3 regions of the Exiguobacterium sp. s78 genome follow, and region 1 is predicted to be linked to each of the others. Evidence: predicted binding sites of a transcription regulator. Region 1 holds the regulator's gene; each other region holds the start of a gene.

Region 1 (7,425 bases):
AAGGCATCATCGAGCACTAAAATCGGACAGTCCGCTAGTAACGCCCGTGCAATCGAAATCCGTTGTTTTTGACCGCCGGATAACGTCACCCCACGCTCCCCGACCATCGTCGCGTACCCTTCCTTAAAGCCGAGAATGTCCTCATGGACTGCTGCAATACGTGCCGCTTCCATGATGTCTTCCATTGATGCATCCGGTTTTGCAAAGGCAATATTATCAGCAATCGACGCCGAGAATAAGAAATGATCCTGTGGAACGATCGCTACTTGACGACGGACGGTGTCACGCGTCAATTGTTTGATGTCTCGTCCACCAATCGTGATGGCGCCTTGTTTGACGTCGTATTCGCGAGACAATAAGCGAACGAACGTCGATTTCCCGGCACCAGTCTTTCCGACGATTCCGAGCGATTTACCGGGCTTCAATGTCACATCGATGTCTTGTAAGACCGGTTGCGTATCATAAATAAAACGCTCAATCCCAACGTGGAGTTCTGGTGATGAAACACGCGTCGCTGCTTCCTTCGCGTCTTTAATTTCCGGTTCGATCGCAAGCATCCGCTCGATCCGATCGTAAGAAGCACGACCACGTTCGACGATGTTGAACAACCAACCGAATGCGAGCATCGGCCACGTCAATAAACCAAGATATGTAGTGAATGAGACGATGTCACCGATTCGGATCTCACCTTGTTGTAACAGGTACGCACCGTATCCGACAGCGATGATGTACGATAGACCAACTAATCCAAAAATCGTCGGGTCAAACAGCGCGTCGATTTTTGCGACACGACGGTTTTTTTGGACGACGTCATCCGATAGATCCGTGAACGTCTGCACATCAGATTCAACTTCCCCTGTTGCTTTTAAGACGCGGACACCACTAATGCTTTCCGCGACCTTATCATTCAAATCGGAGAAGGCTTCCTGCGCGTCATGAAAACGCGAATGTAACATTTTCCCGTAGCGTGACGTCAAGTAGACCATCAGCGGCATCGGTAGAAGTGATACAAGCGTCAATTTCCAACTGATCGTCGTGACCATCGTGATGATGACGAAGCTCCCCATCGTCACCGAGTCGACGAGCGTTAGAATACCGGCACCCGCTGTCATCGATACCGCTTGTACGTCGTTTGTCGCATGCGCCATCAAATCTCCGCTCCGATATTTCTTATAGAACGATTGATCCAAATCTGAAAAATGACCATACAGTTGACTGCGTAACAATCGACCGAGACGAATCGATGCCCCAAAGATATGAAAACGCCAAAAATATCGAATGAAATACGTCGCGACCCCGATGAGCAACAATGTACCTGCGAGACGAATCAAATCATTCTTCGTCAAGCTCCCCTCACTTAGACCATTGACTGTCGTCCCGATGATCTTCGGTGGAATGAGTTCTAATGCTGCTACAAAAATCAAGCAGACGACCCCAAGACTATATGCTTTCCATTCTCGTCGGAAAAACCAACTGAGTTTCCTGAAGACTCCCATTCAAGTCTCCCCCCTTTTTTAAATCCTATGATTATTTGAAATAGTCTCACATTTTAGATTAGTTCTCTTTCTAAAAAATAGCAAATAAAAAGGAGACCATTTGGTCCCCTTTCGTACAGCTTATTTTTTAGGTGATTTCATTGAACCACTCATTGAACGCATCACTTGGTTGACTTTCTTTTGTGATGGCTTTTGACCCATTTGCATCATCAATGTCTTAATCATATCTTCGTTGATTGGTGGGTTTTGCTCCAAGTAGTTCATCATGTATCGACGAGCGATATAGAAACCAAGGGCGACACCTGCTACCAAGCAAAGAAGGGCAATTAAAATCCAAATCCATGTAGCCAAGTTGCTTCCTCCTCTAACTTAAAACGTCGCTTTTTACTATACTATAATTCCAATTGTTTGCATAGATGATAATAGATGAAAAACGAGCCCGACGTAAGATCGGACCCGTTTTTCCGGAAATGATTATCCGAGTTGCTTGACTGTCGCTAAAACGTTCTCAACAGACATGCCGTATTCTTTCAAGAGGAAGTCTCCAGGAGCAGATGCGCCGAAACGATCGATTCCGATGACTTGTCCTTCTGTTCCTACATATTTGTACCAACCGAGTGAAGCCCCTGCTTCGATTGCTACACGTTTCGTGATGTGTTTCGGAAGAACTGATTCTTTGTACTCTGCTGACTGTGCTTCGAATACTTCCCATGATGGAAGCGAAACGACAGCTACTGATTCACCAAGTTCTTTTTGTGCTTCAACAAGAAGGTGCACTTCTGAACCCGTACCGAGCAAGAGTGTATCAGCTTTCGTGACGTCACCAGCGATGACATAACCACCTTTTTCAGCGCCTTCCGTCGTCGTGCCTTCAAGTTCAGGAAGACCTTGACGTGTCAAGACGAGAAGTGTTGGTTTGTCTTTTGCTTGTACCGCTGTTTTCCATGCTGCGATTGTCTCTTTTCCGTCTGCTGGGCGGTAGATCGTGACGTTCGGCATTGCACGGAAGCTCATCAAGTGTTCGACTGGCTCGTGTGTTGGACCATCTTCACCGACAGCAATCGAGTCGTGTGTCAGAACGAAGATTGATGGAAGTCCCATTAATGCTGCTAAACGAACAGCTGGACGGAGGTAATCCGAGAAGACGAAGAATGTCGCACCGTAAGGAATGACGCCGCCGTGAAGTGCCATACCGTTGACAGCTGCTGCCATTGCGAATTCACGTACACCGAACCAGATGTTACGACCGCTTGGGTCGATATCGAAGTCTGCTTCGCCTTTGAGCATCGTGTTGTTCGATCCTGCAAGGTCAGCTGAACCACCGAACAATGTCGGAACGTTCTTCGCAAGACCGTTCAAGACTTCACCACTCGTTTGACGTGTCGCTTTTTTCGATGACAAGTCGTACGTCGGAAGATCTGCTTCCCAGTTGCTTGGCAATTCGTTTGCGATTGCGCGAACGAGTTCAGCATGCAATTCTGGGTGCGCTGCTTCGTATTGTTTCATCGTCTCGTTCCAAGCGTCTTCTGCAGAAGCACCGCGTTGGACGATCCGCTCGTCAAACAATGATTTGACTTCTTCAGGAACGTAGAACTCTTCGTGATCCCAAATGTAGCTAGCTTTCGTCAACTTGATTTCTGCTTCACCGAGTGGTGCACCGTGAGAAGCCGACTTCCCTGATTTGTTCGGTGAACCGAAACCGATGACTGTCTTGACTTCGATCAATGTCGGTTTTGTCGTCTCTGCTTGTGCCGCCGCGATTGCTTTCGAAATCGAATCGATATCCGTTCCGTCTTCTACGCGAATGACTTGCCAGTTGTACGCTTCGAAGCGCTTCTGGACGTTTTCAGAGAATGATTTATCAAGATCGCCGTCAAGTGAGATATCGTTTGAATCGTACAATACGACCAATTTACCAAGACCAAGGTGACCTGCGAGTGAAGCCGCCTCAGCTGAGACACCTTCCATTAAGTCTCCATCTCCACAAATTCCGTATGTGAAGTGATCGACGACGTTGAGATCGTCACGGTTGTATTTTGCTTCAAGATGACGTTCTGCCATCGCCATACCAACTGCCATTGCGATCCCTTGACCAAGTGGACCTGTTGTCGCATCTACACCAGCCGTGTGACGGTATTCCGGGTGACCTGGTGTTTTTGATCCCCATTGACGGAATGATTTAAGATCATCCATTGATAGATCATATCCCGATAGGTGGAGGAGTGAGTAGAGAAGCATCGAACCGTGTCCGGCTGAAAGTACAAAACGGTCGCGGTTGAACCATTCTGGATTTTTAGGGTTGTGGTTCATATGATCCGCCCAAAGCGAGAATGCCATCGGCGCTGCTCCCATTGGCATACCTGGGTGACCCGAGTTCGCCTTTTGTACGGCATCAATCGATAAGGTACGAATCGTATTAATTGCTAATTGTTCTACTGTCGTCATGTTCGTCAAAACAATCATCCTCTCTCTTTTTCACAAATTCCTACTCATTTTAGCACACTCTTAAATGTGATACAACTTTTCTAAATAGTATGTCACATTAAAATGAATGCGCTATCTATAGCCGTTCTATCGACTCATACAGGATGCATGAATTGATGAAAGATCGTTATTAAGATGTATTGCTATCGTACAATGTTTCCTATCTAACCAATCTAACAAAAAAAGAGATCCACCGATTGGGGACCTCTTCCTTACTATAGAAGAAATAAACGATTATTGTTTATTCCGTTCTTCTTCTTGTGCTTGTTTCAATTTCTCTGGTGTTACGTCCGTTCCTTCTTCATCGACGATTTTCATGCCCATGAGTTGGTTTTTGAACGATCCACGGAATGCTGCGAGATACGCTGCACGTAACTCTTTTTGCTCTGCGGTTTCGGCTTCTGATAACGGCTCGACTTTTGATTTATTCGCTAATGCATTGATTCGATCTAATTGCTCTTGTGATAACATGGAATCCCTCTTTCTGTACGACTCAAACTTGAGTTATTCAATTGTATCCTTACTTTAAAATAGGCTATAAAAAAAAGCAAGTTAACCGCGTCAGTCGACGGGTAACTTGCTTTTCATTCCGGGCTAGGTGTCAGTTCGCGGTATTCAAGATATCGACGATTGACCGTTGCCTTTGAAATATCATGTCCCATCCCGCGAAGCGTAATGGCGATATCTGAAAACGTCAGTCCGAGTTCACGGAGGCGTACGATTTCTTCGATCGGTACGTCCTTTCGACTACGCCCAGCGTTCTCTCCTTGGCGATTCAGATTTCGTTCCGGACGAAAGCCTTGTTCGACAGCTCGCCGCATGCCGCGCGCGATTTTTGCATTATGCAGTTTCCGTTGATATTCTTCCACCAGTGAGACGATCTCAAGGACCATCGCTTCTGCATCAGCAAGCTGGTATTCTCCATCAGAATCAAGTGTCATCAACCGAACACCGTGCTTCTTAAACGTGTGCAAAATAGCGATTTTCGCATTCCCTCGACCAATCCGTGTGTCATCCGTCACGAGTACCGCATCTACCGCATCACGTGTCACATGGTCAAGAACCGTCAGCATCCCTTCCCGATCGACGTCATATCCACTCTCTTTTTCAGAGACGACATCCACGACATCAAAACCCTTTTGAGACGCGACCTTCGAAAGCTCCATCCGTTGGCGTTCGATCGAACTATCTTGTGCTTCTTTTTCGGTCGACACCCGACAATAAATCACGACCTTCATCGTACCTCACATCCCTGTTCGTTCTTTCACAACTTTTCCATTTTGTCATTGTTGTGCGATTGGTACAACGATTTTGCTTTTTGAGATGACGTGTTTTGTCTCGACATCATTATTTTTAATCAACCAGTTGACGTATTCTTCATCTGACATCGAACCGTCATTGTAGACTTCAGCAATTTGTTCGACTGTGGCGTTCTCATCGACAGTAACGGAAGCAGTCATTAGTTGCGCCACTTTTTCATCCGGGCGCGGTGTGAGTAAAAAGATCACGAAGGCAATACTTAAGGCATAGAAGAGAATTGAAAAAGCATGAGTACGAATCGTATGAATCATCATGAATCCCTCCAAATATGAAATGAATGAGTTAGAATAAATGTTCGCGGAACAATTGTTCGCATAACTCATAATAAACACAGAACCCGTGTTCGGTCAACACAAAATGTCGAACAATTGTTTGTACGCTCATTTGTTCTATGTTATAGTGAATCTAGAAACATATATTCTTACATTTCAAACTTCAATCCAGAAAGAGGTGGCAATTCGTATGCGGAAAATGTCTAAGCGCCAACAAGAGATTCTCGACTACATCGTCTCTGAAGTGAAACTGAAGGGGTATCCACCATCAGTTCGTGAAATCGGAGAAGCAGTCGGACTCGCGTCTAGCTCGACGGTACACGGTCATTTGGATCGACTCGAGAAACGGGGAATGATTCGCCGTGACCCGACGAAACCACGTGCGATTGAGATATTGCTTGATAAGCCTGAAGAAATCACGGAAGCCATCGTCCATGTTCCCGTCATCGGGAAAGTCACAGCGGGTCTTCCGATTACAGCGATTGAAAATATCGAAGAACAGTTCCCGCTCCCTGCACATTATGTAGGAAACGAAACGGTCTTCATGTTGACGATCGATGGTGAATCGATGATTAATGCAGGTATTCTTGACGGCGATCGTGTCATCGTGCGCCAACAAAACACAGCAGAAAACGGAGAAATCGTCGTAGCTATGACCGAAGATAGCGAAGCGACGGTGAAACGGTTCTTCTTAGAAGATCAACAGGTACGTTTACAACCAGAAAATGACTCGATGGATCCGATGTATTTCGATAATGTCTCCATTCTTGGTAAGGTAATCGGCGTGTATCGGACGATTCATTGACGGAGGGACCAGTTACGACTGGTCTTTTTTCATGCCTTCAGGAAATGTACATGATACCGTCAATACCGTCGCACTGACGGGTTACGTTGCGTATTCGGTCGCAACGCAACAAACCGATTGGTTACCAACCGCCATCGGTATCGCTGTCGGTACCCTTTGGTTGTCACCCGACCTCGATTTAAAGTCAGAACCTTATTATCGCTTTGGACCATTTCGAGTCTTGTGGATGCCGTATGTCAAGATCATGCCTCACCGATCGATCTGGTCGCATGGACTGATCATCGGAGACATCATTCGGCTTCTTTATAGTGCTGCGATTCTGATTCCGCTACTATTTTTAAGTCTATATTTTCAGGTTCTTGATTCTGCTACGATTGATTCGTGGTTCGCTTCCCTGCCAGCTTTTGTTATTGGCATCATCGTAGCCAGCACGATTCATATCCTACTAGATTATTCCAGCAGTTGGTTTCGACCTAAAAAAAGAAAAAAACGTCGTCGGTAACACCTCTTTTGCTTGCTTGCAGGCAGTAAGAGGTGTTTTCTTATCCACTTTTACGTATCTTTAAACATCAAAATAAAAAATTTCCATTCCTATATTTCAATTATATGTATTGAAAACGTTCTCAAATCGGAGTAATTTAAAGTAGAAAGGCCATTATCTGCTTTAATCCAAAGGGAGGGTTTTTGCATGAATAACTTTGTATTGGAAATGATCGGTACGATGATCCTCATCCTGCTCGGGGATGGAGTCGTCGCCGGTGTCGTCTTGAAAAAGACGAAATCGGAAAACAGCGGATGGATCGTCATCACGTTCGCTTGGGGTCTTGCCGTCATGACAGGAGCATTCGTAGCTGCTGAAAGTGGAGCACACTTGAACCCCGCATTGACGATCGCACTTGCTTTGAACTCTGACCTACCGTGGGCAGACGTTCCGATCTACATTGCCGGACAACTTGTCGGAGCTTTCATCGGCGCCATTCTCGTTTGGCTTCATTACATGAAACATTTTGAAGCGACTGATGATCAAGCTGCAAAACTCGGTGTGTTC
Region 2 (7,425 bases), 1.4 Mb from region 1:
GTCGCGAGACGAATCCGTTGCGCTTCCCCACCGGACAACGTACCGGCTGCGCGTGAGATCGTCAGGTAATCGAGACCAACGTTCTCAAGGAACGACGCCCGTTCGTGAATCTCACGGACGATCATCCGCGAAATCGTCTTATCCTTTTCACTTAATTTCTCCGGTAGTTCGTCGAAGAACATGACCGCTTGTTTGACCGACATCTTCGTCACTTCACCGATATGGTGATCGGATACTTTGACGGCGAGCGATTCCCGTTTCAAGCGATGTCCTTTACACGTCGGACACGCCTTCTTCGCCATGTAGCCTTCCATCTGTTCCCGGATATAATCAGACGACGTCTCCTTGAAGCGACGTTGTAAGTTATTGAGAACTCCTTCGAAGTAGAGGTTCGTATTTCGGACCATCCCGAAGTCATTCTCATAACGGAAGTGAATCTCTTCCTTCGTGTTTCCGTTCAAGATCGTTTCGCGGTGTTCTTCTGACAATTGTTCGAACGGTGTATCCATATCGATCTTGAAGTGGTCACAGACCGCTTTGAGCAATTGTGGATAATACTGCGAGCTCGTTGGTTCCCACGCCACGATTGCCCCTTCGTTCAATGACTTATCGGGATGCGGCACGACGAGATCAACATCGACCTCAAGCTTCGTTCCGAGACCATCACATGACGTACAAGCACCAAACGGTGAGTTGAACGAGAACATCCGTGGTTCGAGTTCGCCGATTGAGAAGCCACAAATTGGACAAGCATGATGTTCACTGAACAACAATTCGTTGCCGTCCATCGTATCGACGATGACACGACCGTCCGCGAGGCGAAGTGCAGTCTCAAGTGAGTCCGCAAGACGGGCTTCGACATCTGGTCGCACGACGACACGGTCGACGACGACTTCGATCGAGTGTTTCTTGTTTTTCTCAAGCGTGATCTCTTCGGCAAGATCCATCGTCTCTCCGTTGACACGGACGCGGACGAAGCCTTCCTTCTTCAAATCGTCGAGCACCTTGACGTGCGTTCCTTTTCGTCCGGAAACGATTGGCGCGAGGATTTGCAGACGAATCCGCTCCGGTAACTCCATCACTTGGTCGACCATCTGACTGATCGTCTGGCTCGAAATCTCGATTCCGTGATTCGGACAAATCGGTTTACCAATTCGCGCGTACAATAGACGCAAATAATCATAGATTTCTGTGACCGTTCCGACCGTCGAACGTGGGTTTTTACTCGTCGTCTTCTGGTCGATTGAAATTGCTGGACTCAGTCCTTCGATCGTGTCGACATCCGGTTTATCCATCTGTCCGAGGAACTGACGGGCATAGGCTGATAAACTTTCGACATAACGTCGTTGTCCTTCCGCGTAAATCGTATCGAAGGCAAGCGACGATTTTCCTGACCCGGACAAGCCCGTCAAGACGACGAGCTGATCGCGGGGGATTTCGACATCGATGTTTTGTAGATTATTGACGCGAGCGCCTTTGATGATAATCTGATTCTTCTTTTCTCCCAACTTAGGCACCTGCTTTCAATTCTAATATGAGGTCGCGGAGCTCAGCAGCTCTTTCGAACTGCATGTCTTTCGCCGCTTGACGCATCTCTTGGTCGAGCTGCTCAAGCAACGTTTCGCGCTCCGGTTTTTTGAGTTTGTTGAACTTCTCGAGTTTTTCGACGGTGTCGTCGCTCTCGATCGTCGTACTGATGACACCACGGACATCCTTTTTGATCGTCTGCGGCGTGATGCCATGTTCTTCGTTGAACGCCATCTGGATCGCGCGACGGCGTTCCGTCTCATCGATCGCGCGTTGCATCGAATCGGTGACTTTATCGGCAAACAAGATGACGTGTCCTTCCGAGTTCCGCGCCGCCCGACCAATCGTTTGAATCAGCGAACGGTCCGACCGCAAGAACCCTTCCTTATCGGCATCAAGAATCGTCACGAGTGAGACTTCCGGAATATCGAGTCCTTCTCGTAACAAGTTGATCCCGACGAGGACATCGTATTTTCCGAGTCGTAAGTCACGGATGATTTCAATCCGTTCCAGCGTCTTGATCTCCGAGTGCATGTAGTTGACCTTGACACCATTCTCTTTCAAGTAGTCGGTCAAGTCTTCTGCCATCTTCTTCGTCAGTGTCGTCACGAGAACACGTTCGTTCTTCGCGACTCGGTCACGGATGTTATCCATCAAGTAATCGATTTGTCCCGTGATCGGATGAATCTCAATCGTCGGATCAACGAGACCGGTCGGACGGATGATTTGCTCGACCATCTCTTTTGAATGTTCGAGTTCATATGGTCCTGGTGTCGCCGAGATATAGATCGCCTGACTGACTTTTTCCTCGAACTCCTCAAATCGTAACGGACGGTTGTCTTTTGCCGACGGAAGACGGAAGCCGTGATCGACGAGGACTTGTTTCCGTGCCTGGTCCCCGTTATACATGCCGCGAATTTGCGGCAGTGTGACGTGCGACTCATCGGCAACGAGTAAGAAGTCTTTCGGGAAGTAATCGAGTAACGTATACGGTGTTGCCCCTTCCGGCATCAAGTTCAAGTGACGCGAGTAGTTCTCGATTCCGGAACAATAGCCCATCTCACGCATCATCTCGAGATCATAGTTCGTCCGTTGTTCGAGCCGTTGCGCTTCAAGCAACTGATTGTCTTCGCGTAGCTTCGCAAGCTGAACCTCTAGTTCCTTCTCGATGTTCGCGATCGCCTTCTGCAAACGGGTATCCCCCGTCACGAAGTGGGACGCCGGGAAGATCGAGATGTGCTCGCGGTCCGCGACGATCTCACCTGTCAGCGGATCCATGTCACGGATCCGTTCGATCTCGTCACCGAAGAACTCGACCCGGACACACTGTTCGTCGCGTGACGCCGGGAAGATTTCGACGACGTCTCCGCGGACGCGGAACCGTCCGCGCTGGAAGTCGATGTCGTTACGCTCATACTGAATGTCGATTAGACGACGGAGCATCTCGTTTCGCCCCATCTCATTGCCGACACGCAGTGACAAGACGTGGTTGTTGTACTCTTCCGGGTTACCGAGACCATAGATACACGAGACAGACGCAACGATCAAGACGTCCTCCCGTTCGAACAGGGCGGACGTCGCCGAGTGACGTAGTTTATCAATCTCGTCGTTGATCGAAGAGTCCTTCTCAATGAACGTATCCGTCGATGGGACATACGCCTCCGGTTGATAATAATCATAAAAACTAACGAAGTATTCGACCGCATTGTTCGGGAAGAATTCCTTGAACTCCGAGTAGAGTTGTCCCGCTAGTGTTTTGTTGTGGGCAAGGACGAGCGTCGGTTTCTTGATTTCCTTGATGACGTTCGAGACCGTGAACGTCTTCCCGGTACCGGTCGCCCCAAGCAACGTCTGATGTCGTTCGCCTTGTTTTAGCCCAGTCACCAATTTTTCGATTGCCGTCGGCTGATCACCGCCTGGCTCAAATGGTGAAACGAGTTCAAAATCCATCGTTTGCTTCCCCCTCATCACGTAAAAAATCTATTTTTATTGTACCACTTTACGAACAAACATTCGATTATGAAGTGCTCCTTTTAGGAAGTTACCCTTTTTTTCGAAAATGCAAAAGTTTCTTTTTGCTTCGAGTGTTGATCCTCGATATTTCTGCCGACAAAAAAATCCCCGTCACGGCTGTTCCGTGACAGGGATTTACTCGTTAATGCAAGGACCGCACTTTAGTGCGACCATGGACCGGCTCGTTGACGAACAGAATACCAAGTTCATGATGATCTTGTTCATAGAAGGCACGTTGCGCAAACCGGATGTCGCCGTTATGGTTCATGACTTCAAGACGCAGATACGGTTTGTGTTTTTGGATAGCTTCGTAGAACGATGTTTCCGAATCGACCTTCTCACCATTGACCTTATAAATCGCTTCACCTGGAATCAAGCCCATCTCGGCAGCTGGTTTATCAGGTAGCGTCCCGAGAATGACGGCACCACGCGTTCCATTGAGGAATAATGGTGTCTGTGCCCGGTTCAAGCGTTTGACCCGCTGATGCAATAGGATATGCAGGACGAGCAACAGGACAATCCCGTACAGCCATTCAGCTTGCCCGGTGACGTATGCAAGAACCGTCAATAGAATCGCAACGAGACTCGTAATCAAACGTCCTTGAACGAGCGGACGCATCAATTCTTTCGGCAACTTACCCGTAAAGAGGAAGCTGAAGCCGATTGGTAACCAGAGAACGATCGGAACGAGCTCTGGGAAGCTGTAACGTGGCCACCAGACTTCAAGCACGTCTCCCGGAACAAAGACGAGCAAAGGCAATAGCCAAAGTTTATTCGCTGACAGCCCACCGATGAAGCGACCACGCTTCGAGACAACGAGTGACGGTGACAGGCGTCGTTTCCCGCGCCACCAGACGAGGAGACATTCCGCGACGAGCGTTAACGTCGCAAGCAATAAAATCATTTTCGGCTCAACCGCTCGAACCGGATCAAGACGTGAATCCATTAAGAACCAGCCGGCAAGTCCAAGCAAGACGATCGGCCAAAGCGGTACGTTCAAGAGAACGATCCCGACCAACAGCAGGACGCTTGAGAGCCCGAGTAACAACAGAGCGTATTGCGGCGTCAGCGTCAATCCGAGCCAGCCACTGACGACGGATAAAACGAGACCAATTAGTAACCCCGGTAAAAGTGTTTCGAGGACATCGCTTCGTTTTCCGTGTGTCCGGGAGCGGAACAGTCCGCGTTCCCGTTTGACACGCCGGATGCCGATGACCCAACTGACAAGGAGTGCTAACCACAAGGTCGGACTGGCGATGAGACTAATCGCGGTCCAACCAATTTCATCGAGTAATTCCACGCGCATTCAGACCTCTTTCCATTCCTTATTATTGAGCAGCGACCTCGAGTGCTTTTTTCCGCTGGACGTCATTTTTGTCGTCCTCGAGTTTCTTCAGGAGACGCGTCTCCATCTCACCCGCTGTCTGCTGATCGATTTTTCCAGTGACGTCGAGTTTCGCATCCTTTTGTAAGGCTTCGACAGCTTGCTTCATCGTGTCACCAAAATACCCATCCTGTCCTTTTGGCTCGTAACCGATTGCTTCAAGGACCAGGTGAGCGTTTTCGACCGATTTACCATAGTCACCGACTGCAAGTGACTTCTGATCAGTCAGGATCTTCGTGACGTTGAAGTACGCTGGTTGCTTGACTTCGATCGTCGGTTCGACCCCTTTTTTGTGAATCCAGTTGCCGTCCGGCGTCAGCCATTTGTTCGTCGTCAACTTCAAATCACTACCGTCCTTTAGGTCGTAGGCACTTTGGACGATGCCTTTACCGAACGATTTCGTACCAACGACCTCAGCCCCGGCACCTTCCTTCAGACCGGCTGCCAGAATCTCAGACGCAGACGCGGATCCGCCGTCTTCGAGCACGACGATGTTATAAGGTTTCTTCTCGTCTGCCTTCCCGAATTCCTGCTGCCGCTCCCCTTTATTGTTCTCGACTTGATAAATCGGAACATCCTTCGGAATGAACGGTGCAATCATGCTTGAGACAGCCGTCAAAAGACCACCCGGATTCCCACGGACGTCGATGACGAGTCCATCGATGTTCTGACTCTCTAGTTTCGCGAGCCCCTTCTCGAACTCTTTAGCCGTCGGTTCTGAGAACTGCGTCACTTGCAAGACACCAATTTTCTTCCCGTTGACGTCTTCAGTCGACGTATAGACCGTCTCAATCGGAATCGTATCCCGTTTGATCGTGATGTCCATCGCGTCTTGTCCACTACGTTGAATCGTCAGGACGACATTCGTTCCTTTTTCACCACGGATTTTCTTGACCGCCTGATCCGTTTTTTGCCCTTTCGTCGACTTGCCGTCGATTTCTAAGATGACGTCACCAGGTTTGATCCCGGCTTTTTCAGCGGGTGATCCCTTAATCGGTGAGACGATGACGATCGATTCGCCTTTTTGTTCAAGCGTCGCACCAATCCCTTCAAACGAAGACGATAGATTCGTATTGAACGATGCTGTCTCCGACTCGTCCATATAGACGGAATACGGATCGTCAAGCACTTCCGCCATACCGGATAGCGCACCGTCCAGCAGTTCCTTATCCGTTACGTCCTCTAGATAGTTCTGTTCGATCATTTGACGGACCTGATCAACTTTTTTCCAATCACCCGTCGCATTCGCAGACGACGATGACGTCGAGACAGAATCCGTTCCGCCAGCCGCCAACATTCCGACGGCGCCTGCCCCTAAACCAAGCCCGAAGGTACTGACCGCGATGACTGCTGTTGTAGATTTTTTCACGCTTGATTCCCCACTTCCGTTAAAAAACGCAGTATTTTTTTCAGTATAGCAAAAAAAGATAGGTTACCCTATCTTTTCGGTATTCTATGGGATGTCAAAAGATGTACGGTGCCGGGTCCACTGCATTCGGTTGTCCGACCGCCCACTCTCCCTTATGCAATTCGAAATGCAGATGCGGTCCTGTCGACCAGCCGGTTGAGCCAAGCGTCCCGACCGTTTGACCAGGCATGACCGTTTGCCCCGCCGACACACTGATTGAGTCAAGGTGCGCATAGACGGTCGTATAGACCTGTCTGTCAATCAAATGCGTCATCATGACGACATTTCCATAACCGGTCGCACTACCGGCACGGAGGACGATCCCCCCAGCTGCCGCATGAATCGGAGTTCCTTTCGCGTTGACGAGATCGATGCCCGTATGCAACTCCGGTTTCCCTGTCAACGGATTGTTCCGCGGACCAAATGGTGACGACACATAGCCTTTGACTGGTAAGTGGAACGGGCGACTGACGTCGACATCAGCACTCGTATCCGGTGTTGCACTTGGCGTCTCAGTCTCAGGAACCGACGTCTCTGTTTTGGGTGTCTCTGCTTTCGGTGCTTCTCCTTGTTTCTGTTCCTGCGCCGCTGCCTCTCGTGCAGCTTCAGCAGCTTCTGCGGCTTCCGCTTGACGCTTGGCTTCTGCTGCCCGTGCCGCTTCCTCGGCTTTGCGTTTCGCTTCTTCTTTTGCTTTCCGTTCCGCTTCTTGCAGAGCAATCAATTCGTTTTGGATCAGACGACGCTGATCCGCGAGGATTTCCGCCTCTTCGGCTTTCGAGAACTGCTCTTGTTGCAGTTCCTTGACCTTCGTGTTCAACTGGACGACGAGCTTTCGCTTCAAATCAGACTCCGCGATGATCCGCGTCTGAAGCACGAGTAACTTCCGTTGTTCCTGTTTCATGCTCTCCAGTAATAACGCTTGTTCCGAGCGCTGTTCGTTCAGTTGCTTGACGTTCGCCTTATAAGCTTGCAAGACATTATCATCTTGCTTGATGATCTCACTGACCGTACTGAAACGCGAAATCAAATCACCAAAATCCTTCGCATCGAGCAGGACCTCGATGTATTTGACGTCTCCTTTTTGCTGGACGGC
Region 3 (7,425 bases), on a different contig from region 1:
ATCACGTCGAGCAGCATCGCATCAACTGGACGCGTTGCAAGAGTCGCTAACGCTTCCTCACCATTTTCGGCTTCGATGATCTCGTACCCTTCATTGGTTAAATAGAGTCGAAGCAATTGACGGATGTCTGCTTCATCATCAACGATCAAGAGCGTGGGCATGTGTAGATTCCTCCTGTTGCACCCCCTCGAAAACATAAGCGGGGGGCAGATTGTAGAGCGTGTGCGAATAACTGTGTTCTTGGAAATAGTCCCGGAACATCTTGAACTGAAACCGGGTGTATTGAAAGGCGATGAAGTGACCGCCTGATCGTAGTAACGTTTGAAATTGTGCCAATAAATCATGCCGTAACGCTGCCGGGAACGACGCGAACGGGAGACCACTGACGATGACGTCGATCTGTCCGCTCCATGAATCGGATAATCCTTGAACGTCACCAATGAAGAGAGTGACATTCGTTTCCTGAGCTAGTAGTTGTTCGAGTGCCGGGCGGAACGTTTCGCTCCGTTCACAAATCAAGAGATGTGTTTCCGGTGAACGAGCGACCAGTAAAGCTTTTGTGATCGCTCCGTCACCTGCCCCGACTTCAAGAATCTGGCGTGGACGATCGGCGACGGCGCGTCGTGCCATCATTTCAGCCAGGCGTGGACTGCTCGGTGCGACGGCTCCAACACGGAGTGGTGCGTGAAGTGCTTCTTTTAAGAAATCAAACATGAAAACCCTACTTTCCGTTGAGTATATCATGTAGTATGCACATCGTCCCTTTCGAAAACAGGACGATGTTTCTTAAGTGAATCTTAAACATATCAATGCCTGATTTTCGGCGACATGATGACCGGACAAGCCGGTATACTAAGGACAAAGGAGGGGAAGGCGATGGAACATCACACGTATTATGAAGCGCTCGTTCGCCGGGACGCGACGTACGAAGGAACGTTTTTTGTTGGTGTCAAGACGACCGGCATCTTTTGCCGTCCGACGTGTCCGGCACGAAAACCGAAAGCAGAGAACTGTGAGTTTTTTGAGACGGCGCAAGAGGCATTACTTGCCTCTTATCGACCGTGCCGTCGTTGTCATCCGCTTGCTTATCCCGGAGATCATGGTACGATTCAACGCTTGATCGAAGCGGTCGAGGCAGAACCAGACAAACGATTCAAGGAAGCCGATTTCCGAGCACTTGGTCTCGATGAATCAACGGCACGCCGTCAGTTCAAGAAGCGTTTCGGGATGACGTTCGTCGCGTATGCTCGGGCACGACGGATGGGGCTTGCGATGAAGGAGATCCGGACCGGTAAGCCGATTATCGAAGGACAGTTAGCTGGAGGTTATGAATCGAGTAGTGGTTTTCGTGAGGCGTCAGCACGGATTCTCGGACAAGCACCATCGCGCTTTGACGGGCAGGTCTTACGCGCGAAATGGCTTGATACACCACTCGGTTCGATGCTGGCGATTGCCGACGATCAACTCTTACATCTGCTCGAGTTCGTCGACCGACGTGGACTGGAGCGGGAAATCGAACAATTACGTTTAAAAGCGCGCGCTGTCATCGTTCCCGGGGAATCACCAGTCTTTGGACAGATCGAAGCGGAGCTCCGTCGTTACTTCAAAGGAGAGCCGGTATCGTTTCAGACGCCACTGATGCGGTACGGGACACCATTTCAACGCCGTGTATGGGAAGAACTCGAGCGGATTCCGAGTGGGGAGACGATCTCGTACCAAGAGCTGGCGATCCGGATCGGTCAACCGACCGCTGTTCGTGCCGTCGCACGAGCGAATGGAGCGAACCAACTGGCAATCGTCATCCCGTGCCATCGGGTCATTCGGACGAATGGAGATTTAGGTGGATACGCGGGTGGACTCGCACGCAAGGAAACATTGCTCAAACTGGAGCGCACACAGAGAGGACTGGATGAAGGATGAGTTTGATTAAAGATGTGTTTTCACCGAGTTGGCTCGACCGCTTAGGAGCAGCGGTCGATGTACCGGATTTTCGAAGACGGGTCGAGCAGGGAGACTGGGAAGAACTCGCGTTTAAACAACGTGTCCGTCGTGTGGCGGAGACGCTAGAGACGATCTTGCCACCGTTTCCGGATGCAGCGGAGGAGCTAGAGCGACTCGCACCGCAGTTTACCGGGCTACCGGGAATTGTTTTTCCGGAGTATGTCGAACGGACGGCAGACCTTGCTGACTGGACGCTTGCGTTAGCGACACTTGCCAAGTTGACGCAACATTCGACGTCCGAGTTCGCCGTTCGCCGCTTTTTACTTGCTGATCAGGAACGTTTCCTCGAGCAGGCGCTCAAATGGACAACATCAGACGATGAACATGTCCGGCGCTTAGCGTCTGAAGGAACACGCCCACGTCTACCGTGGGGTCAAGCGATTCCACGTTTGATTGCTGATCCGCGTCCAGCGTTACCGATTCTTGACGCCTTATTACAGGATCCGTCCCTCTATGTCCGAAAAAGTGTCGCCAATCATTTGAATGATATTTCAAAGACACATCCGGAATACTTGATCGAACGAATCGAACGTCACTTAGGAACAGGTCCGAACACGGACTGGATTTTACGTCACGCTTCGCGGACGTTACTGAAGCGTGGGAACCCAGACGTGTTGCAGTTATTCGGGCACGTTACGCAAGGTGAGGTCGAGGTAACGGATTTAGTCGTCTCATCGGTGACGATTGGTCAGGAGTTACAGTTTTCGTTTCAAGTGCACAGTTCCGTTGAACAACGTCTGCGTCTTGAATACGCAATTGATTACGTCAAAAAACGTGGAACGAGTCGAAAGGTGTTTCAACTGCGGGAGCGGGAAGTCAAAGGTGTCTTACAAGTCGAACGACGCCAATCGTTTCGGAACATGTCGACGCGTGTCCATTATCCTGGTACACATACATTGACGATTTTGATTAACGGAGAGGATTACGTGACAGCAACGTTTGAGGTCGAGGAGGGGAGCTGAATGCAAGGGAGACATCCGGATTTTACGACGTCACGACTGTTTGTCGAAGCAACGGATGAAGAATCGGGTTGTAAGTGGACGCTGCATGCGTTACGTGAGAAAACGATCGTCGGGACGATTACCTTCACATGGAATGGATCGACCGGAACCTTACGTTATACGTCGACGGATGAGGACGATCAGCGCGGGTACATCAGGGAAGCACTGACATCGATTCTATCGTATCTCGCGCGGACGTTATTACTGAAGTGTATCTACGGCGAAGCAGGCAGTGAGACGGTTTGGCGTCGGAACGGATTTCAGTTGCAAGCGAATCGATATGCATGCACGCGAACTCTATCACTAAAGCCCCGCCTGCTTGAGCAGGACGGGGCTTTAGTGATTAGACCGTTGTTTTGGACCAGTTGAAATGATCGCAAATCGCTTCAGCGCTTTCACGTGCACTTAACTGTTCCGTATCAAGGAAGAGATAGTTGACGTCCGGTAGTTCGCCCGGTAGCGAGCGTGTCCGGCATCCGTCCGCCGTCTCGCGTAAGTCCTGTTCAGAAGCAGCGAGATCACGCTTCGTTACTTTATGCGTCAATCGGTTTTCCGTTGTGTTCCGATGCAGACGAGTTGCGACCGGCGCATCCAGTTCCACGATATAGACGTCAGCACCTGCTTGTTCGAATAATTCGACCGTCTCTTCGATGAACTCGAGACCACCGCCTTCGACGCCGAATAGACAGAGAAATGTAAACAGGACACCTTCAAGCGAACTGTTAGCCATTTCCTTGAACATTTCGCGGCGGATCGTATCCTTTAAGCGATGGTGTGCGGGTTCTGAGAAATCAAAATAAGGCAATAACAGGTCAATCGTCTGGTGGTTATGGAAGACTTTCATCTCCGTCAACCGTTCGATTTCCTGACCGATCGTCATCTTTCCGACCGCTTGCGGACCAAGTAACAAGACAAATTTCATGGACGAACCTCATTTCCTTTTTCTGCTAAGAATAGCACATTCCGACGAGTGACATCACTAGAACGTTTGTTCGTAATTTGATATAATTCAGGTATGAAGTCCCGTCGTGTCCTTGTCTGAAGGAGGACAACCATGCAAGAACAATGGAAAGCCGTCATCGGCTATGTAGGTATATATGAAGTCTCATCACTTGGTCGCGTAAGGTCGCTCGACCGGACGATCGTGACGTGTCGCGGTGTCCAGCAACGCCGAAAAGGTGTCTTGCTCCGTCCACGGCTCAATCGGGAAGGATACCGCAAAGTCACGCTCTATCAAAGTGGTCGAGGAGAGCGGATGCAAGTCGGATTGCTTGTCGCAAAAGCCTTTCTGACGACAGACGTCACGGAAGCGCAACTCGTCCGGCGCAATGGTAAACGGGCTGACGATCAGTTGTCGAACTTAGAAATTCTACCTTCAATCGATCAGCAGTATAACGAACTACTTGGTGAGTTTGATCTCTTGTTAAATCAACATGTGACGCTATCACCGTTTCAGATTCGAACGATTCGCGTGCAGTACGAAAAAGGGAAAACGATTCGTCAATTGGCAGAGCAGTATCAGGTGACGGAGAACCGGATTCGCAACATCATCGATAAGAAGGAAGCGAAATTTATTAGCTAACTAAAAGTACCGGATATCAAATGAGATATCCGGTACTTTTAGTTAGATTTTTGATTTGCGATATCCAGCACTTACAGCTGCACCTTCTGTACAAAAAACTTGTTCAGGGTCCGTTTTACTATAAAACCTTTGATTAGGAAGGTGATATATTTTCTCACCTGAACTAGAGATATTACCTCGAATATTTAAGCAAGTCTTAGCTTTAGCGTCAGCTTCTGCCTTCGCTTTAGCGTCAGCTTCTGCCTTAGCTTTAGCGTCAGCTTCTGCCTTCGCTTTAGCGTCAGCTTCTGCCTTAGCTTTAGCGTCAGCTTCTGCCTTGGCTTTAGCGTCAGCTTCTGCCTTGGCTTTAGCATCAGCTTCTGTCTTGGCTTTAGCGTCAGCTTCTGCTTTAGCTTTAGCGTCAGCTTCTGCCTTAGCTTTAGCATCAGCTTCTTCCTTAGCTTTAGTATCATTTTTTTCTTCAGTGTTATTTTTATGATCATCAGAGTCCAAGTCTTTAGTAGATTGATGACTCTTTGTATTATTGTCTTTATCGTCAGAGTCATCTTCTCCAAAAATAGCGCCACAAGCGCCTAAGAAAATTAAAATAATGAAGATGAGACAACCACAGCCACAACAGCCGCCTTTTTTCTTTTTCTTTTCTTCCATTGATTCATTAACCCCTTAAATATAAGATTACCTACCAAAAAACATTTTATTTCATATTAAATGATAAGTAAATATTGTAATTTAAAGATTAATACTAGGAAAAATGTTAAAAATTAATTTTTTATAGTTTGTTGCAACGAACTGATCCGCGACTCGAGTACAGCACTATGTGTCTTCAGTTCCGTCTGCTGGTTGACGTGGTGTTGCATCTGTTCTCCGAGCACCTGGCTGTAAAACGAGAGTTCTGACATCAACTGCTGAACCGACTGTAGATGTTCCTGCATGTTCGACTGAACATCTGCGACGATCTGGCGTTGGTGTTCCACGGTACCCAGTGTCGTCTCGATCGTCGTCGCTTCGGTCAGCATCTGTTTTAAATGCTCCGTTGCCGTCTCGAGTTGTTGCGACGTCGAAAGAAAACGTTCCGTCATTTGCGAGAGTGCTTGTTCGACTTGATCGAGTCCCGCCGTCCATGTCTGATTGACCTGCCGAATATGGTCCGTACTTGTCCTAATATCGATCGCTAGTTTTTCGACCTCCTTAGCGACGACCGTGAAGCCACGACCGGCTTCTCCGGCACGGGTTGCCTCAATCAGCGCGTTCAGCGACAAGCGGCGCGTTTCTTCAGCAACGCGCTGGATGTGAGAAATCGAGGTATCCATCTGCTGCTGTAGGTGTGAGGTCTGTTGCAAAATCTGCTCTGTCGTCGCGGATTGTTCCTTCAGTAACTGGCTTTCCTCTTGTAAGGTCTCAAGTGTCGTGTGATTTATCTGAACAGTCTGTTGAAAACGGGTTACGGCATGTTGACTGTTCAGAAGTGTCGTTTGCATTTCGCTTAACGCATCGTGTCCTTGGGCAGTCAAACGTGTCGAAGCGACGATCGTCTGATCCATTTGTGTCGATTGCGCAAGTAAAGAACCGGCGACTTCATCGACGGCTTGGACCGATTGATCCATCGCGGATAAGCGCGAGGAAAAGTGAGGCTGGACGGATTCAAGTTCCTGACTGGCTTGTTGCATCTCGGTCGTTAAGTCATTAATTTGTTGCATCAACTGATTGTATTGAAATGTCAGCTGTTGTAACTCAAAGGTCGTCGTCTTGAGTGTTAATGGACGATACGAGCGCTTCGCGTGCGCTTCTTCAATCTGTAGGGCGAGTTTCGATAACGGTGCCAGTTGGCGTTGAATTCGCCAGCGAATCAACAGGCTAATGCTTACAAGTGTGACTACGCTTACCCAGACGAGTGTCCAAGCTAAATCTCGAGCAGGGGCGATTAATTTATCGCGATCGGTCGTCAGTAAGATGACGTCATCGAGTTCTGGAATCGTCATTGCGACAAGAAACTGGTCTTGATTCGAAAAAGCGTATGTACGCTCTGTTTTTAAGTGCTGCAGTAGTTGTTTTCGTTTGGTTGGTTCGAGTGTCAACGGTCGGAACGCCTCACTCGTGTTCAGGCTTTGAAAACGAATCGAATAGTCGTCACGTGATAAGTCGGTTCGCTGTTGCTGTTGCAATCGTTTGATGGCACGCGAGCGGTCAGTTGCGTCCTCCGGATACGCGAGAAACGTTGCCCGGACGTTCGCGTCGAACATCGTTAACTCACGCATCAGCCGTTCGTCAGTTGCTGTGACGGATTGTTGATACGATGCGTAAACGCTTAGACCACTGATCATGATCAATCCGATAGCGACGATCGGAATCAACCATCCATTTAGTTGCTGTGCTAATAATCGTTTTTTCGTAAGCATAAAAAAACATCTCCTCCCGTGTACCTATCGGAAGGAGAAGAAACAACATGTATGAAGGTGTTGTATGGCTTGTGTAAAGGTCTTGTGAATCTAATTCACGTAAATCGGAAGGACAGTTGCAAGATGGGTCATAAGTGCTTGTGTCTCTTCTTTTGGTTCAGATGTGACGTAAATGATCAACGCAGCAGCAACGATGACGAAGATAGCGATGACAAGAATGATGAAGAATGGCATCTTACTTTTTCGTTTTTCGGCTTGACGGTCCATGAAAGATTCCCCCTTAATGATGTAGACGATAGACATATTTGTTTGATTCCCTCTCCTCTTGTTTGAAAACCTTGGAAAAAGAGGGGAATGTGTAATCTGACGGGAATAGAGTAACTATCTGAAATGGAATGAGGAGGATGTCGTCGTGCTTACGTTGCTTAATTCATTGTTGTTGAAC

What was found. Region 1 encodes LexA, which represses DNA repair genes until DNA is damaged. Its sites were predicted from a motif close to CGAACATATGTTCG; they were not measured.
Region 2: a site for LexA is predicted at 3,530-3,543, ahead of uvrB (excinuclease ABC subunit UvrB). Genes of this name have one in related genera too.
Region 3: a site for LexA is predicted at 3,984-3,997, ahead of KNQ18_RS12330 (NUMOD4 domain-containing protein). Genes of this name have one in related genera too.

Annotation. Positions count from the first base shown of each region.
Region 1 is NZ_JACSNB010000001.1:1,758,575-1,765,999, forward strand. It holds gene KNQ18_RS09170 (ABC transporter transmembrane domain-containing protein) at 1-1,496, opposite strand, end outside; gene KNQ18_RS09175 (YneF family protein) at 1,617-1,847, opposite strand; gene tkt (transketolase) at 1,971-3,959, opposite strand; gene KNQ18_RS09185 (DUF896 domain-containing protein) at 4,215-4,451, opposite strand; gene KNQ18_RS09190 (YneB family resolvase-like protein) at 4,565-5,218, opposite strand; gene yneA (cell division suppressor protein YneA) at 5,264-5,551, opposite strand; gene lexA (transcriptional repressor LexA) at 5,763-6,377, shown strand; gene KNQ18_RS09205 (metal-binding protein) at 6,409-6,879, shown strand; gene KNQ18_RS09210 (MIP/aquaporin family protein) at 7,066-7,425, shown strand, end outside.
Region 2 is NZ_JACSNB010000001.1:383,493-390,917, reverse strand. It holds gene uvrA (excinuclease ABC subunit UvrA) at 1-1,508, opposite strand, end outside; gene uvrB (excinuclease ABC subunit UvrB) at 1,510-3,477, opposite strand; gene KNQ18_RS01880 (PDZ domain-containing protein) at 3,683-4,846, opposite strand; gene KNQ18_RS01875 (S41 family peptidase) at 4,869-6,293, opposite strand; gene KNQ18_RS01870 (M23 family metallopeptidase) at 6,388-7,425, opposite strand, start outside.
Region 3 is NZ_JACSNB010000002.1:171,375-178,799, forward strand. It holds gene KNQ18_RS12300 (response regulator transcription factor) at 1-161, opposite strand, end outside; gene KNQ18_RS12305 (class I SAM-dependent methyltransferase) at 139-714, opposite strand; gene KNQ18_RS12310 (bifunctional transcriptional activator/DNA repair enzyme AdaA) at 877-1,920, shown strand; gene KNQ18_RS12315 (DNA alkylation repair protein) at 1,917-2,963, shown strand; gene KNQ18_RS12320 (GNAT family N-acetyltransferase) at 2,964-3,371, shown strand; gene KNQ18_RS12325 (AAA family ATPase) at 3,346-3,924, opposite strand; gene KNQ18_RS12330 (NUMOD4 domain-containing protein) at 4,057-4,584, shown strand; gene KNQ18_RS12335 (sunset domain-containing protein) at 4,627-5,232, opposite strand; gene KNQ18_RS12340 (methyl-accepting chemotaxis protein) at 5,346-6,980, opposite strand; gene KNQ18_RS12345 (hypothetical protein) at 7,071-7,247, opposite strand; gene KNQ18_RS12350 (GGDEF domain-containing protein) at 7,393-7,425, shown strand, end outside.